DNA from 2 places in the Georgenia halophila genome. Region 2 is predicted to be linked to the other one. Evidence: riboswitches for the same ligand, from Rfam matches in the RefSeq annotation. Region 2 holds a riboswitch; the other holds the start of a gene.
What was found. A riboswitch is a leader RNA that binds a small molecule or an ion and turns the genes downstream of it on or off. The one in region 2 is predicted to bind ZMP and ZTP.

Region 1 (7,672 bases), on a different contig from region 2:
CGTGCGTTCCCGGACCACGGTGGTCAGGTGGCCGGTCGTGTACCCGAGGGACGCCGCGACGTCGCCGGCCGACACCGGCTCCGTGAACACCGCCTCGATCTCGTCGAAGACCCGGGTCACCAGCTGGTCGGGGACGGACCCGGCCGGCGGCGCCAACCGGGAGGCGGCGACCAGGATCCGGGTCAGGAGCGCGGCGACGGCGTCGCGCGCACCGAGCCGGCTCGGGTCGCTCACCTCCTCGGCGAGCTCGGCGAACCAGGACGACCAGCGCTGCCGGTCGGCCTCGGGGACGAGCGCACGACCGCCGTCGGCCACGAAGATCGACAGGAGCGGGTGCAGCGACCAGGCGAGCGGCGACACGGAGGCGAGCGACGGGACGGCGTCCGGGGTGAAGAAGACCGACCAGCCGTGGCTGTGCGTGATGCGCGAGATGGCGCTCACGCCCATCACCTGACCGGGCGGGACGGCGATGACGGTCCCGTCCCGCAGCTCCCACTCCTCGCCGCCGATCGAGACCGTGCCGCTTCCCTCCTCGACGTAGACGAGGACGAGGAAGTCGTGCGCGTGGCGGTGGTCGGACGGCAGGTCGGACGTGTCGTGATCGACGTGGACCACAGACACCGGTGCCACGCCGGGACGTGCGTCGTAGCGGAAGACCGGGGTGCCGTCCGAGCGCACCGTGCGCAGGCGACCGACCGGTCCGGCGGACGTACCGCCCGAAGATCGTCCGGTCATGTCCGACATCCGTCCTGTCCCGGCGAGGCTCGGCGAGCGAGGCTGTGCAGCAAGACAGCCGGTCTACCACGTTCCGGCACGGCACAGGCACGAGCGATGGGTAGCAGACAGAGACGATGAAGATGACCAGCACGGCGAACGTTCGGATTCTTGACCAGCGCAGCCCACAGGAGCGTGAGCGAACATTCCTGCCCGGCACGGGCAAGGAATGGCTGCTCCCGTTCTACGACGCGTTCAGCCGGTTCGCCGGCATCCGGGCGCTCCACCGGCGGGCCGTCACCCGGGCGGGTATCACCGCCGGCCAGGTCGTCCTCGACGTCGGCTGCGGCACGGGCAATCTGGCGCTCGCCGTGCTCGATGCGGTGCCGGGCGCCAGAGTGACCGGCCTCGACCCCGACGGCCGCGCCTTGCGCCGGGCCGCACGCAAGGCCGTGCGGCGCGGCGTCCCGCTGACCCTCGTGCAGGGGTACGCGGACCGGCTGCCCGGGGCGCAGGCCTCGTTCGACCACGTGATCTCGTCGCTGGCCATGCACCACGTGGACGACGACGGCCGGACGGGTTTCGCCCGAGACGTCGCCCGGGTGCTGCGGCCTGGTGGAATGGTCACGATCCTCGACTTCGGTGGCCCCGGCGACGGCGCAGGTCACGGCCACGGCCACGCGCACCGGCACGGCCTGCGCCGCCGCCGGACCGGGAGCCCGCACGTCTCGCGGAACGTCGACGGCTCCCTGGCGGAGCTGCTGGACGCGGCCGGGCTGCGCGACGCCCGCGAGACCGAGCACCTCGACCACCGCTCCGGTCCCGTCACCATCGTGCAGGCGAGACGCGCCTGAGACCCGCCGGGCGCCCGGTCGCTCGCCGCCGCGCCCGGCGAATTCGCGTCCGCATCCGCCGCGGGGCTCAGATCTGGTAGTCGACCACCACGGGCGCGTGGTCGGAGAACCGCTGGTCGTACGCCGGGGCACGGTCCACCACTGCGGATGTCGCGCGCGCGGCCAGCTCCGGCGTCGCCAGCTGGTAGTCGATACGCCAGCCGGCGTCGTTGTCGAAGGCCTTGCCGCGCCAGGACCACCACGTGAACGGACCCGGCCCGTCACCACCGAGGCGCCGGCCGACGTCGACCCAGCCGAGGTCGTCGAACCACCGGTCGAGGTAGGCGATCTCGCCGTCGAGCGCACCGGAGTTCTTGTTGTAGTTGCCCTTCCAGTTCTTGATGTCGGGCTCGCGGTGGGCGACGTTGACGTCGCCGCCGACGATGACGTCCCGCTCCCCCGCCGCCGCCTGCCGCGCGAGCTCCGAGAGCCGCGCGGTGACCTTCTCGAGGTGCGCGTACTTCAGGTCCATCTTCTCGGTGCCCGCCGTGCCGGAGTGCAGGTAGACCGAGACCGCCGTCAGCGGACGGTCCGAGCCGGGAGCGTCCAGGTCCATCTCGACCCAGCGGCCCGTGTCCACGGCGGCCTCCGGGACCCCGTTGCCGAGGCCCACCCGGACCGCCCGGGCGGGCAGGCGACTGGCCACCGCGACCCCGGCACGCCCCTTGAAATCGCTGGCGTGGTGCGCCGTCGTCCACTCGTGGCCGAGGTGGTTCTCGAGGATCTCGTCGGTCGCGCGAACCTCCTGCAGGAGCAGGACCTCGGGTCGGCGATCGTCGAGCCAGCTACCCATCCCGCGCTTGTAGGCAGCGCGGATGCCGTTGACGTTGACGGAGGCGATTCGCATGCCTCAATCGTGACCGATACGGCAGGCGCGTCGGCCCCCGGTCCGACGATTTCCGGGCATGAGTGCCGATTGTCACGCCGCCCGACCGTCGCGGGTCAGCCGGCCTGGCGCTCCGCAGAGTCGACGACGTTGGCCAGCAGCATCGCGCGGGTCATCGGCCCGACGCCGCCGGGGTTCGGCGACAGCCACGACGCGACCTCCGCAGCGCCGTCGGCCACGTCCCCGCGCAGCCTGGCCTTGCCGGTCTCGGGGTCCTCGACGCGCGAGACGCCCACGTCGAGGACGACGGCGCCGGCCTTGACCATGTCGGGCGTGACGATTCCCGGGCTGCCCGCCGCGGCGACGATCACGTCGGCGTTGCGCACGTGCGAGGCCAGGTCGCGGGTGCCGGTGTGGGTCAACGTCACCGTCGCGTTGATGGTCTTGCGGGTGAGGAGCAGCCCGATGGAGCGGCCCACCGTGGTGCCCCGCCCGACGACGCACACGTCCTTGCCTGCCAGGTCGATGCCGTACCGGTCGAGCAGCTCGAGCACGGCGCGTGGCGTGCACGGCAGCGGGGAGGTGATCTCCTCCGCGACCCGCAGGACGAGGCGACCGAGGTTGGTCGGGTGAAGACCGTCGGCGTCCTTGCCCGGGTCGATGAGCTCGAGCACGCGGTTGGCGTCGACGCCCTTCGGCAGGGGCAGCTGCACGATGTATCCGGTGCACGCCGGGTCCGCGTTCAGGCGCGCGACGGCGGCCTCGACGTCGGCCTGGCTGGCGTCCGCCGGCAGGTCCTCGCGGATGGAGGAGATGCCGACCTCGGCGCAGTCGCGGTGCTTGCCGCCCACGTAGGCCTTCGAGCCCGGGTCGTCACCGACGAGCACGGTGCCCAGGCCGGGCGTGATGCCCCTCTCCCGGAGCGCGGTGACCCGCTCGGTGAGTTCCGCCTTGATCGTTGCCGCTGTCGCCTTGCCGTCGAGAGTCTGTGCCGTCACTGGTCCAGTCCTGGGTAGAGGGGGAAGTTGTCGGTCAGGGCCCGGACCCGGGCACGCATGCCGAGGACGTCCGTGGCCGAGCCGTCGCGAAGGGTGGTGGCGATGATGTCAGCCACCTCCGAGAACTCTGCCGCGCCGAAGCCGCGGGTGGCCAGCGCGGGTGTGCCGATGCGCAGGCCGGAGGTCACTCGCGGCGGCCGCGGGTCGTTCGGCACGGCGTTGCGGTTGACGGTGATGCCGGCGTCGTGGAGGAGGTCCTCGGCCTGGCGGCCGTCGAGCGCGGAGTCCCGCAGGTCGACGAGGACCAGGTGGACGTCGGTGCCACCGGTGAGGACCGAGACGCCCGCGCCGCGCACGTCGGGCGCGGTCAGCCGCTCGGCGAGGATCCGGGCGCCCTCGAGCGTGCGCTCCTGCCGCTCGGCGAACTCCTCGCCGGCGGCCAGCTTGAAGGCCACGGCCTTGGCGGCCACCGCGTGCATGAGCGGTCCGCCCTGCTGCCCGGGGAAGACGGCGGAGTCGAGCCGCTTGGCCCACCGTTCCTTGTCCTGGGCCAGGAGCACACCGGAGCGAGGCCCCCCGAGGGTCTTGTGGACGGTGGAGGACACGACGTCGGAGACGGCCACCGGGTTCGGGTGGAGGCCCGCCGCGACCAGCCCGGCGAAGTGCGCCATGTCGGTCCACAGGTAGGCGCCGACCTCGTCGGCGACCTCCCGGAACGCCCCGAAGTCGAGCTGGCGCGGGTAGGCGGACCACCCGGCGATGATGACCTTCGGGCGGGTCTCGAGCGCCGCCTGGCGGACGAGGTCCATGTCGACGCGGTGGGTGTCGGGATCCACGCCGTAGGCGGAGACGTCGTACAGCTTGCCGGAGAAGTTGAGCTTCATCCCGTGGGTGAGGTGCCCGCCGTGCGCGAGCGACATGCCGAGGACGGGGTCACCGGGCTCGGCGAGCGCGTGCAGCACGGCGGCGTTGGCCTGTGCTCCGGAGTGCGGCTGGACGTTGGCGTACTCGGCGCCGAAGAGGGCGGAGGCGCGGGAGATGGCGAGGTTCTCGGCGATGTCGACCTGCTCGCAGCCGCCGTAGTAGCGCCGGCCTGGATAGCCCTCGGCGTACTTGTTGGTCAGGACGGAGCCCTGGGCCTCGAGAACCGCGCGCGGCACGAAGTTCTCGCTGGCGATCATCTCGAGGGTGCCGCGCTGGCGGTCCAGCTCGCCGCCGAGGACGGCCGCGATCTCGGGGTCCAGCTCGGCGAGCGACTGGTCTGCCACGGGAGTCCTTGTCGTGGTTTGGCTCATACTTCCCTCCGAAGGTCACACGTGCGCGTGGTATTCCACTGGTGACCCTCGGCCCAGGCGTACGACCTCAGGGGTGCTGCTCGTGTCGCTCCCCGGTGGTGATCCACCCGGCGCCAGTCACGACACGTCCAATGTACACACCCGACGGCGGAGCTCGTCCACCCCGGCACCCCGTCCCGCGAGATGTCAGGCGGTCGCGTCGTCCATCGAGCCGAGCACCTCGTCGGCGTCGGGGTCGTCCTCGCCCAGGATGCGACGCAGGTACGCGTAGGTCAGGTCACCGGTGTGCTGGTCGAACTGGTGCTCGTAACCCGCCTTGTTGTACATCGCGAGGTTGTGCTTGGAGTCCTGCCCGGTGAAGACCCAGACCTCCTTGGTCTGCTCGGGCAGGTACGTCAGCACGGCCATGAGCAGCTTGGTGCCGATGCCCCGGCCCTGCAGGTCCGGCACGACCGCGAGCCGCCCCAGCGTGGCCTTCTCCGCCTCCAGCTCGACGCGTATCGAGCCCACGAGACGGTGCCCGAGCCATGCGCCGAGCGTGACGACGTCGGCCCGCTCGATGTCGGCCACCAGCTCGGTGAGCGTCTGCGTCAGCGCCGGCAGGTTCGGGTCGCCGTACAGCTGCGCCTCCGTCACGAAGGCCGCCCGCCGCACGGTGAGCAGCTCACCGGCCCCGTCGGCGGTGATGAGGTCGATCCTGACGTCGTCCATGGGCACAGTTTGGCATCCGGTCACAGATGTCCGCGCACGGAATCAGTCGGCGAAGGCGATGGTGCACGCGTTCTCGCCCGGTATCGGGGTGCTCTCCGGACCGACGGCGATGCCGTGCTCGACCTGCTCGCACACCAGGCCTGTGACACTGCCGCCGCCCTGCCCGGTGTAGATGACCGCAGCACGGCCGCTGCCACGGATCGTGGTGGACTCGAGCGCCGCGACGGCGGTGCCGCCGACCTGGATGCCCGCCTCGCCCCCGGTGATCGTCGAGCCGGTCAGGACGGGGGACGCCGTGTCGCCGGCGTAGAACCCGACCGTGTTGCCGTCGAAGGTGCTGTCCTCGACGGAGCCGGTGGCCGCGCCGAGGAAGCAGATGCCGCACTGGCCGTTCGCCTCGAACGTCGCGCCGAGGACCGAGGCGCGGTGCCCACCCGTCACCGCGATCCCCGCCCAACCGTTGTCCCGGAGGACCGAGTCGGTGATCTCGAGGGTGGTGCCGCGGCCGGAACCCTGCTCGCCCTGGGCGGACATGTGGATGCCCGCCCCGCCGCTGCTCTCGTCGCCGACCGCGCCGCTGAGCACCGCGTCCTCCACCACGAGCGACGCCGAGGGGCCGCCGACCACCACGGACCCGACGGCCGCGCGGTCGCGCTCGAGCGCGAGCGACCGCAGCTCCACGCGGTCGGCCGTCGCGACGAGGATCGTCGCCTCCGGTGCCGACGATCTCAGGACCGTACGCTCCGGGCCCGCGCCGCGGAGGGTGACCCCGCCGAGGAGCACGACCGGCTCCGTGAGGTCCCACGTGCCGGCGCCGAGCTCGATCACGCCGCCGGACTCGGTGGCGGCGACCGCGAGGGAGAGGTCGTCGTCGGGCGTGAGCGGGAGGTCGGGTGCCGCGGCGCCCGTCATCGTGGCGATCGTCCGGTCCCGGACGGCGGTCGCGACCGCGCCGTCGGCGCTCACGGTCTCGAGGCCCTCCGCGATGCCGGCGGCGAGGTCGGCGTCGGCGCACCGGACCTTCGCGGCGACCCGCTGCGCCTCGGCGACGGCGTCGGAGAGGACGTCGGCGGGGGGCTCGTCGCTCGAGGCCGCCTTCTCGGACCCGGGCTTGTCGGCGGATCCGACCGGCGACGTCGCCGTCTGCCCCTCGGCGAGCTGTTCGGTGCCGAAGGAGCCGACGTAGCCCTGCACGGCGTCTACGACGATCGCGACGGGCACGGCGCACACGTCGCGCTCGGCCGCAGCAGTCGCCCGGGTCGCCGTCTCCACCGCCTTGCCGGCACCGGCCGACGGCTGCACGTCGCCACCACAGCCGGCGAGCAGCACGGCCATCGCGGCGATCGCCGCAAGTCTCCTCACCAGGCACTCCCCCCGACGGACCGCCGTCGCGGTCACCTGCCCGGTCCAAGCGTAGGACCGGTCGTGGCCGCCCGTGGCCGATTCGACGCCGTACTTGCACGGCCTGGCTCGCGGCCCGTCCCCCGCATCACGGCTTCTTGCCCCGGCCCTTCCCGTTGCCCGGGTGCGTCGAGCCGTCATCCGCCTCGACCGAGCCGCCGGTGCCTCCGGTGCCGGCCGTGCCGCCGGCGCCGCCGGCGCCGCCGGCGCCGCCGTTGCCGGGCTGAGGGTCACGGGGGCCGCCCTTCTGGTCCTGCCAGTGGCCGGAGTCGCGCTGGGTGACCAGGCCGGTCTCGCCGAACGGCTCCCCGTTGCGGTCGGCGTCGGTGCCGAGCTGCGCGGCGATCGTCCGGTCGGCACCCTGCGCCCACGACAGGTCGTACAGAAACGTGTACATGCCGGGTGAGGGCTGTCGTGAGACGGCGGACTGCCCGAACGGGTTGAACGGCACGACGTAGGAGTTGAGCTCGCCCGACCAGTCGATGAGGCGGTCCTCCTGCGTGTTCGCGGAGAGGACGTCGACCCCGGCGCCGCCGAAGGCGCGGTCCGCCCAGGCCGTGTCACCGTCGACGGTGACGTTGCCGCCGCCGTCGGTGGTCGGGTCGTCGTCGCTGTCGAGGGTGTCGTTGCCCCAGCCGCCCCACAGCGTGTCGGAACCGGTGCCGCCGACGAGCCAGTCGTTGCCGTGGTCGCCGAAGATCACGTCGTCGCCGTCGGTGGTGCGTCCGTCCACGGTGTCGCCGTCGAGATGGTCGAAGCCGAGCACCCAGATCCGGTCGCCGGACGCCGTGGGGTCGAGCGTGCCGGCGGCGGTGAGGGTGACGCGGCGCAGCG
Region 2 (7,672 bases):
GGCGCGGGCGTCCTTGGTGAAGCGTTCGAACATGTCTTGGTCCTCCATCTAAGTGAGGTCTGGTCGGCCGGTCAGGCCGGTCAGGCCGGTCAGGCCGGTCAGGCCGGTCAGGCCGGTCAGGCGCGTCGGCGCCCGTGCTTCTTGTGCACCGCCTGCCGGCTCACACCCAGCTCGGCGGCGATCTCCTGCCAGGACCAGCCGAGCTGCCGGGCACGCTCGACCTGGAGAACCTCCAGCCGCTCTGCGAGCTCACGAAGCGCGCGGACGGCACGGAGGCCGGTGGTCGGGTCCGGGCTCTGGGCGGCATCAGCCGTGTCGGTCAGCGTCATGGTGTCAATGTAGGTTGACGCTGCGGCCGTGTCAACGCATGTTGACGTCCAGCTCGCCCCCGACACGCCGCACGGGCAGGCGGGGCTGGCGCGGCGGCGGGGCGACGATGGGGCGATGGCCACCACCACGCAGACGCGCCCGTCCCGGGCGGCCGGCGCCCCGAGACCCGGCGGGTCCGGTCGGCTGCCGGAGGGCTGGCTGCGCGGGCTGGTCAGCGGAGTCGAGGCGGCGGTGCTGAGCTGGCTCGCTGTCGCCGTGCCCGCCGTGGCCGCCTACATCGCAACGGCAGCGGCTCCGGCGCTGGGCGACGCCTCCTGGCAGAGCGCCGCGGGCACCGGCACCGCGCTGTGGCTCCTGGCGCACGGCGGCGACATGACGGTCGGCGAGGGCACGGTGTCCGTGGTGCCGCTCGGGATGACGCTGCTGAGCGTCGGTGTCGTCTACGCCGCCGTCCGGCGGCTACGGATCGCCGGCTACGGGGCCGCCTCCTTCGCCGTCGTCGGGTTCGTCCTGTCGGTGCTGGTGGCGACCTTGGCCGCGCCGGGTGGACGTCTCGGTGCCCTGCTCGGTGGTGCGGTGGTGTCGACGCTCGGCACGGTGCTCGCGGCGCGCCGCTCGGGCGCGCCGGCCCCGGCATGGTCGGCCGGCGTTCCCGCGTGGGTCCGTGACGGCCTCCGCGGCGCGGGCTGGATCCTGCTGGCCCTGGCGCTGGTGTCCCTCGCTCTGGTGGTCGTGGCCCTGGTCACCGGCTGGGACCGCGTCCGGATGGTCCAGGACGCCTACATGCTCGCCCCGGTCGGTCTGGTCGTCATGACGGCGGCCCAGCTGCTCTACCTGCCCACTGTGGCCGTGTGGGCACTGGCGTGGAGCGCCGGCCCCGGGTTCGCCTTCGGCGCCGGGACACACTTCGCCGCCGGGGAGGCCGTGCCGGCACCCCTGCCCGCAATCCCGCTGCTCGGTGGCCTGCCTTCGCCGGAGGCACCGGGGCCGACGTGGGTGGTGGTCGTGCCCGTCGCGGTCGGTGTGATCGTCGGAGTCTTGCTGCACCGGCGCGCCTCCGGACGAGCCCTGGCGGAGTCCGTCGGCACCGCGATCTTGGCCGCCGTCGTCGTGGCCCTCGCCGCTGCGGTCCTCACGTACGCGGCGTCCGGCGGAATCGGCCCGGGACGCATGGCCGAGATCGGCGCCGAGCCGCCCGCTGTGGCCGGCATGCTGCTTGCCGAGGTCGGGGCGGCACTACTGCTGACCGTGGTCGTCCTGCACCCGCGCACGGCGGAGCTGGTCGGCCTCGGCGCCCGCCGTGCCCGGGAACGGGTCTCCGGGGCCTCCGAACGGCTCTCCCGGCGCAGAAGCGTCGGGCCGGTCGCTGCTGCGGCGGACGTGGCGACCGCCACCGGGCAAGCCCACGACGCCCACCGCGAGGAGGCCGACCGCGAGGACACCGACCGCGACGGCGAAGAACGGCAGGAGGACGGCGCCGCCCCGGACCGCAGCGCCGGGACGCCGGAGGAGGCATCGCCGGCGGAAGAGGCACTGTCCGGGCCGGCGCAGGAGCCACGAGTCGGGGAGGGCTGGAGCGGACCATCGCTGTCCGCGTGGTCCCGCGACGCCGGTCCCTGAGGCAGGGCTCGCCCCTGTGACAGCGCTGGGTGAGGAAGGGCTCGCCGTCCCGCCGCGCCCCGCGGTGCGGCCTCAGCCGGTCTGCATCATCTGCTGCATCTCGTCCATCCGTTCCTGGAGCGAGTTCTCGAACTCGGCGAGGCAGCCGTCCTGCGCCTGCTGCGTGATCGCCGAGTCCATGCACTCGGAGTACGCGCTGTACTCGCGCCACAGCACGATCTGCCCGGACATCGTCAGCGCCATGAACGCCGCCACCACGAGCCCGACGGCGAGCACCGCCGGCGTGGCCCCCCGCACCTTGGCGGAACGCACCCGCACGAGGGCGACGATGCCCAGGACGAGCGACCCGACCGCCACGACGGCCGTCACGATCGGGACGGGCCACGGCGGCGCCATGAGCGAGAGGGCGACCGTGATCAGCAGCGCGAGACCGAAGACCCGGACCAGGCGCATCGCCCTCTTCTGGGTCTCCTCGTCGGGTTCCTCGTGCTGGTCTCGGGGCGAGCCGTACGGTCTGCCGGGTGGTGAGGGTGGCGGAGACTGCTGGTCGGGCATGAACCCATCATGTCCCACGAGCCGACTACTCTCGCCCAGGTGATCGACTCCCACTCCGTCACGACGCGCCGTCCGGCCAGGATCGTCGTGCTCGTCTCCGGCGGAGGTTCCAACCTCGCCGCCCTGCTCGAGGCCACCGGTGACGCGGAGTACGGCGCCCAGGTGGTCGCCGTCGGCGCGGACCGAGAAGGTGCTGGCGGGATCGACCTGGCTCGCCGGGCCGGTTTGCCGACCTTCGTCGAGCGGGTCCGCGACCACGACGACCGGGCCGCGTGGGATGTTGCGCTGACCGAGCAGGTTGCCGCGCACGACCCCGACCTCGTCGTCTCGGCCGGGTTCCTCAAGCTCAGCGGACCGCTCTTCCTCGAACGCTTCGAGGACCGCTACCTCAACACGCACAACTCGCTGCTGCCCGCGTTCCCGGGCATGCACGGGCCGCGGGACGCGCTGTCCTACGGCGTCAAGATCACGGGCGCCACGCTCTTCTTCGTCGACGCCGGGGTCGACACCGGCGCCATCGTCGCCCAGGTCGCCGTCCCGGTTCTCGACGACGACGACGTGGAGAGCCTCACCGAACGCATCAAGGCCGCCGAGCGCGGACAGCTCGTCGAGCTGGTGGGGCGGCTGGCCCGGGAGGGCTGGCAGATCGAGGGGCGCAGGGTCCGCATCGGGGCCTGACCCGGTCGACCGCGCCGCTTCACCCGCCCGCCTAGTTCGCTAGAGTGGGTCCCGGCCGTGACTGGCGAGAAGGTGGAGCACACCACCGGGGAGCGGCCGGAACCACCCTGCAGCGCACCGCACGCCTGGGTGCCGGGATCGGGTGCCCGTCCGGGTGCCTGAGCCCCGTCGTCGACACATCCAGGAGCGTCAGTTGACCAGCCAGCCCGCCGGTACCGCCTCGAACCGCGTGCCCGTCCGTCGCGCCCTCGTCTCCGTCTACGACAAGTGCGGGCTGGAGGACCTGGTCCGCGGGCTGCACGAGGCCGGTGTCGAGCTCGTCTCCACCGGCGGCTCCGCCCGGCTCATCACCGAGGTCGGCGTCCCGGTCACCAAGGTCGAGGACCTCACCGGGTTCCCCGAGTGCCTGGACGGGCGGGTCAAGACGCTGCACCCGCGGGTCCACGCCGGCATCCTCGCCGACCGGCGCCTCGAGACCCACGTCAACCAGCTCGCCGACCTCGGCATCGAGCCGTTCGACCTGGTCGTCTCGAACCTCTACCCGTTCACCGAGACCGTGGACTCCGACGCCACCCCGGACGAGTGCGTCGAGCAGATCGACATCGGCGGCCCGTCCATGGTGCGCGCGGCGGCGAAGAACCACCCCTCGGTCGCGATCGTCACCTCACCCGCTCGGTACGCCGACGCCCTCGACGCCGTGGCCGCGGGCGGATTCACCCTCGATCAGCGCAAGCAGCTCGCCGCCGAGGCGTTCGCCCACACCGCGGCCTACGACGTCGCGGTCGCCAACTGGTTCGCCGGGTCCTACGTCGGTGCCGAGGACGGTTGGCCCGACTTCGTCGGCGAGACCTGGGACAAGGGCGAGGCGCTGCGCTACGGCGAGAACCCGCACCAGGCAGCAGCGCTCTACCGCGACACCGCCGGACCCGCCGGCCTCGCCGGCGCCGAGCAGCTCCACGGCAAGGCGATGTCTTACAACAACTACGTCGACACCGATGCCGCACGCCGCGCTGCGTACACCTTCGACGAGCCCGCCGCGGCCGTCATCAAGCACGCCAACCCGTGCGGCATCGCCGTCGGGGCCGACATCGCGGAGGCTCATCGCAAGGCGCACGCCTGCGACCCGGTCTCCGCGTTCGGCGGGGTCATCGCGACGAACCGGCCCGTCACGGTGGAGATGGCGAACCAGGTCGCCGGCGTCTTCACCGAGGTCGTCGTCGCACCCGACTACGAGGACGGCGCGCTGGAGGTCCTCCAGGCGAAGAAGAACATCCGCGTCCTGCGCTGCCCGGCGCCGACGGGGGAGCGGCCCGCGGAGATCCGCCAGATCAGCGGCGGGATCCTCGTGCAGATGCGCGACCACGTCGACGCCGACGGCGACGACCCCTCCACCTGGACGCTCGCTGCAGGCGAGGCCGCCTCTCCCGAGCTGCTCGCCGACCTGGCGTTCGCCTGGAAGGCGTGCCGGTCGGCCAAGTCCAACGCGATCCTCGTCGCCCACGACGGCGCGAGCGTCGGCATCGGCATGGGCCAGGTCAACCGCGTCGACTCCTGCCGCCTCGCCGTCGAACGCGCCAACACCCTCGGCGTGGAGGTCGCCTCAGACGTCGACGGCGCCGGTGGAGCCGAGAACGTCGGTGGGGCCGCTCCGCGGCGCACGCACGGTGCCGTGGCCGCCTCCGACGCGTTCTTCCCGTTCCCCGACGGGCTCCAGGTGCTCCTCGACGCCGGCGTCACCGCCGTCGTCCAGCCGGGTGGGTCGATGCGGGACGACGCCGTGGTGGAGGCCGCGCAGGCCGCCGGGGTCACCATGTACCTCACCGGCACGCGGCACTTCTTCCACTGAGCCGCGGGAACCTGCGTCTCTTCCACTGAGCCGCGGGAACCTGCGTCACGGAACGACCACGGGCGGCGTGGCGGCACGCGTAGCGTCGTGACCGGTCCTGTGGTCGAGGTTGGGAGCCCGGTGTGCATCCTGCGAGCAAGAAGTGCGTCGTCGCCGCGGTGATCCTCGCCGTCGTCGGGTTCACGCTGAGCATCGCGTGGCGGGTCTTCCTCGAACGAGGCATGCCGGCCCTCTGGGGCGAGGTCGGCGGCTACGACAGTCCGAGCGAGGGCTTCTACATGACGATGGCGTGGCTCTCGCCCATGATGGCCTCCGTCGAGCGGGTGCTCCTCACCGTCGCCGGTGCGCTGGTCGGTGCGGCGGTCGTCATCCAGGTGCTCGCACCGCGGATGGAGTCGATCGCCGAGGCGGCCGAGGAGTCCGGCGGGACGGCCGAGGAGCTCGCCGAGGAGGTTCCCGGTGAATTCTCCGGGGAGTTCCGCGAGGCGGCGGACGAGCCGGAGCGCCCGAAGACGACCTACGACCCGCGCAGCTACCGGCGTCCTTGACCGAGTGTCGTAGCCGAACGGACCGTTCGGGGACTGGTGTGTCGGATGTGACTGGGGTGGTACCGCTCGTGCCGGCCCGGAGCCGATTGGTCCGTTCGGCTACGCGCGATCGCGCCAGGCGAGCGCCTTCTTGAGCGGAACGGCCGGGTCGGCGGCCTTCTCGACGTCCAGCGCCGGCCTGGCCCCTCCGACGAGGAGGCGGCGCAACGGCCCGACGTCGCGCGGCCGGTCGGCGGTGAACCCGGCCACCAGGCGCACGGTCGAGCCGGGGCGGTCCTCGACGAAGAGGGCCGTCCACGCCGGACCCGTCGGATCGCCGCGGTAGACGACCCGTGCGCCATCACCGGACCGGCCCACCAGGGTCAGGTGGCGGCCGAACTGGGTCGAGAACACGTACGGCGCCGGCGTCGGCGGCTGCTCGCCGCCGAGCAGACCGGCGACGACGGCGGCGGGCTGGGTCAGCGCGGCGTCCCAGTGCCCGCCGGGCACGGTGCCCAGCCCGGCCACCGTCATGTCCGTGCAGTCGCCGACGGCGCGGACGGACGGTGGCGCGCCGGTCACCCGGCCTGCGGCGTCGACGGGGATCGCGCCGCCCGGCGTGAGCGGGACCGAACCCTCGAGCCATGCGGTCGCCGGCCGCACGCCCGTCGCGGCGAGGACGACGTCGGCCGGCAGCACCTCGCCGCCGGCCAGCTCCACCTCGCCCGGGCGGACGTCGTGGACGGGCGTCGAGCAGCGCAGGTCCACACCTGCCTCCGCGTACCACGGCACCAGGTGCCGCCCGACGGCGGTGCCGACCTGCCGCGCCAACGGCGCCGGCGCCGCCTCCACGACGGTGACGTCGCAGCCCTGGGCCGCGGCGAGTCCGGAGACCTCGGCACCGATCCACCCGGCCCCGACGACGACGAGGCGGCGCCCCGGCCGCAGCAGCCCACGCAGCCGGTCGGCATCGTCGGCCCGGTGCAGCGTGACCGCGCCACGCCAGGAGGACGGGGCGACGGCGTGCGCGCCGACGGCGAGGACGACGACGTCCGCCCGGTACGTCGCGGCCCCAGCCCCGGCTCCCGTCCCGGTCTCGACCGCCTCGACGTCGACCTCGGCCCAGCTCTCGCCGGCACGCATGGCGACGGCCCGGTGGCCGAGCACGACGCGGTCGGCCAGCTCGGTCAAGTCACCGAGCCCGTCGTCGGAGAGCCACCGGGGCTCGGTGCGGGCGAAGAGCTCCTTCGACAGCGGGGGCCGGTCGTACGGCGGCACCGTCTCGGTGCCGACAACCGTGACCTCGCCGGAGAATCCCCGTGCACGGAGCTCGGCGACGGTGCGCAGGCCGGCCAGTCCGGCGCCGAGCACGAGGACCGACCGGGGGACGGGGTGTTCGGGCACCCGTCCACGGTAGCCTCGCAGGCGTGACCAGCACGCGCACCCTCCGCATGACGGCCCTCACCGCCGTCCTGGGCACACTCGTCGCCGTGTGTCTGCTCACCGTCCTGGTCCGGGTGTCCGTCGCGATCGTCGTCCTCGCCGCGGCACTCGCCGCCGCCGGCCTCGTCCGCGCCGTCTCGCCGACTGCCGTCATCCCCGGGGCTCGCTCGCGGGCCTTCGACGTCGCCTTCCTGCTGGTGCTCGCCGCCGCGCTCGGGTACCTCAGCCTCTGGGGGAACGCCACCGTCGTGGGCGGCTGAGGCCCAGTCACCGGAGCCGACGGAACGGCCGGTACCTGGAACCGATATCTTGATGTCGAACAAGCTGCCACCACCGGATGGGATCCGTCTCTTGGCCACGATCATCTATACCCACACAGACGAAGCGCCCATGCTGGCGACCTACTCGTTCCTGCCGATCATCCAGGCCTACGCCTCGACCGCAGGGGTGGAGCTGGAGACGCGCGACATCTCCCTTGCCGGGCGCATCATCGCGCACTTCCCGGAGCACCTCACCGAGGATCAGCGCCTCCCCGACGACCTGAACGAGCTCGGCGAGCTCGCGAAGACGCCGGAGGCCAACATCATCAAGCTGCCCAACATCAGCGCCTCCGTCCCGCAGCTCAAGGCCGCCGTCGCCGAGCTCCAGGCGCAGGGCTACGCCCTCCCGGACT

Region 1: it holds a riboswitch for ZMP and ZTP, as region 2 does, so the genes downstream of both, glyA (serine hydroxymethyltransferase) here and purH (bifunctional phosphoribosylaminoimidazolecarboxamide formyltransferase/IMP cyclohydrolase) in region 2, are expected to answer to the same signal.

The regions. Positions count from the first base shown of each region.
Region 1 is NZ_BAABGN010000002.1:265,595-273,266, forward strand. Features, by position in the region: gene ABD907_RS02840 (helix-turn-helix domain-containing protein) at 1-735, opposite strand, end outside; gene ABD907_RS02845 (class I SAM-dependent methyltransferase) at 852-1,568, shown strand; gene ABD907_RS02850 (exodeoxyribonuclease III) at 1,636-2,454, opposite strand; gene ABD907_RS02855 (bifunctional methylenetetrahydrofolate dehydrogenase/methenyltetrahydrofolate cyclohydrolase) at 2,550-3,431, opposite strand; gene glyA (serine hydroxymethyltransferase) at 3,428-4,726, opposite strand; ZMP/ZTP riboswitch at 4,771-4,857, opposite strand; gene ABD907_RS02865 (GNAT family N-acetyltransferase) at 4,913-5,437, opposite strand; gene ABD907_RS02870 (right-handed parallel beta-helix repeat-containing protein) at 5,480-6,799, opposite strand; gene ABD907_RS02875 (FG-GAP-like repeat-containing protein) at 6,927-7,672, opposite strand, start outside.
Region 2 is NZ_BAABGN010000004.1:323,531-331,202, reverse strand. Features, by position in the region: gene ABD907_RS06830 (Clp protease N-terminal domain-containing protein) at 1-33, opposite strand, end outside; gene ABD907_RS06825 (helix-turn-helix domain-containing protein) at 117-329, opposite strand; gene ABD907_RS06820 (cell division protein PerM) at 358-1,950, shown strand; gene ABD907_RS06815 (hypothetical protein) at 2,023-2,505, opposite strand; gene purN (phosphoribosylglycinamide formyltransferase) at 2,548-3,183, shown strand; ZMP/ZTP riboswitch at 3,231-3,321, shown strand; gene purH (bifunctional phosphoribosylaminoimidazolecarboxamide formyltransferase/IMP cyclohydrolase) at 3,377-5,029, shown strand; gene ABD907_RS06800 (hypothetical protein) at 5,152-5,577, shown strand; gene ABD907_RS06795 (NAD(P)/FAD-dependent oxidoreductase) at 5,677-6,960, opposite strand; gene ABD907_RS06790 (DUF3017 domain-containing protein) at 6,984-7,259, shown strand; gene ABD907_RS06785 (NADP-dependent isocitrate dehydrogenase) at 7,351-7,672, shown strand, end outside.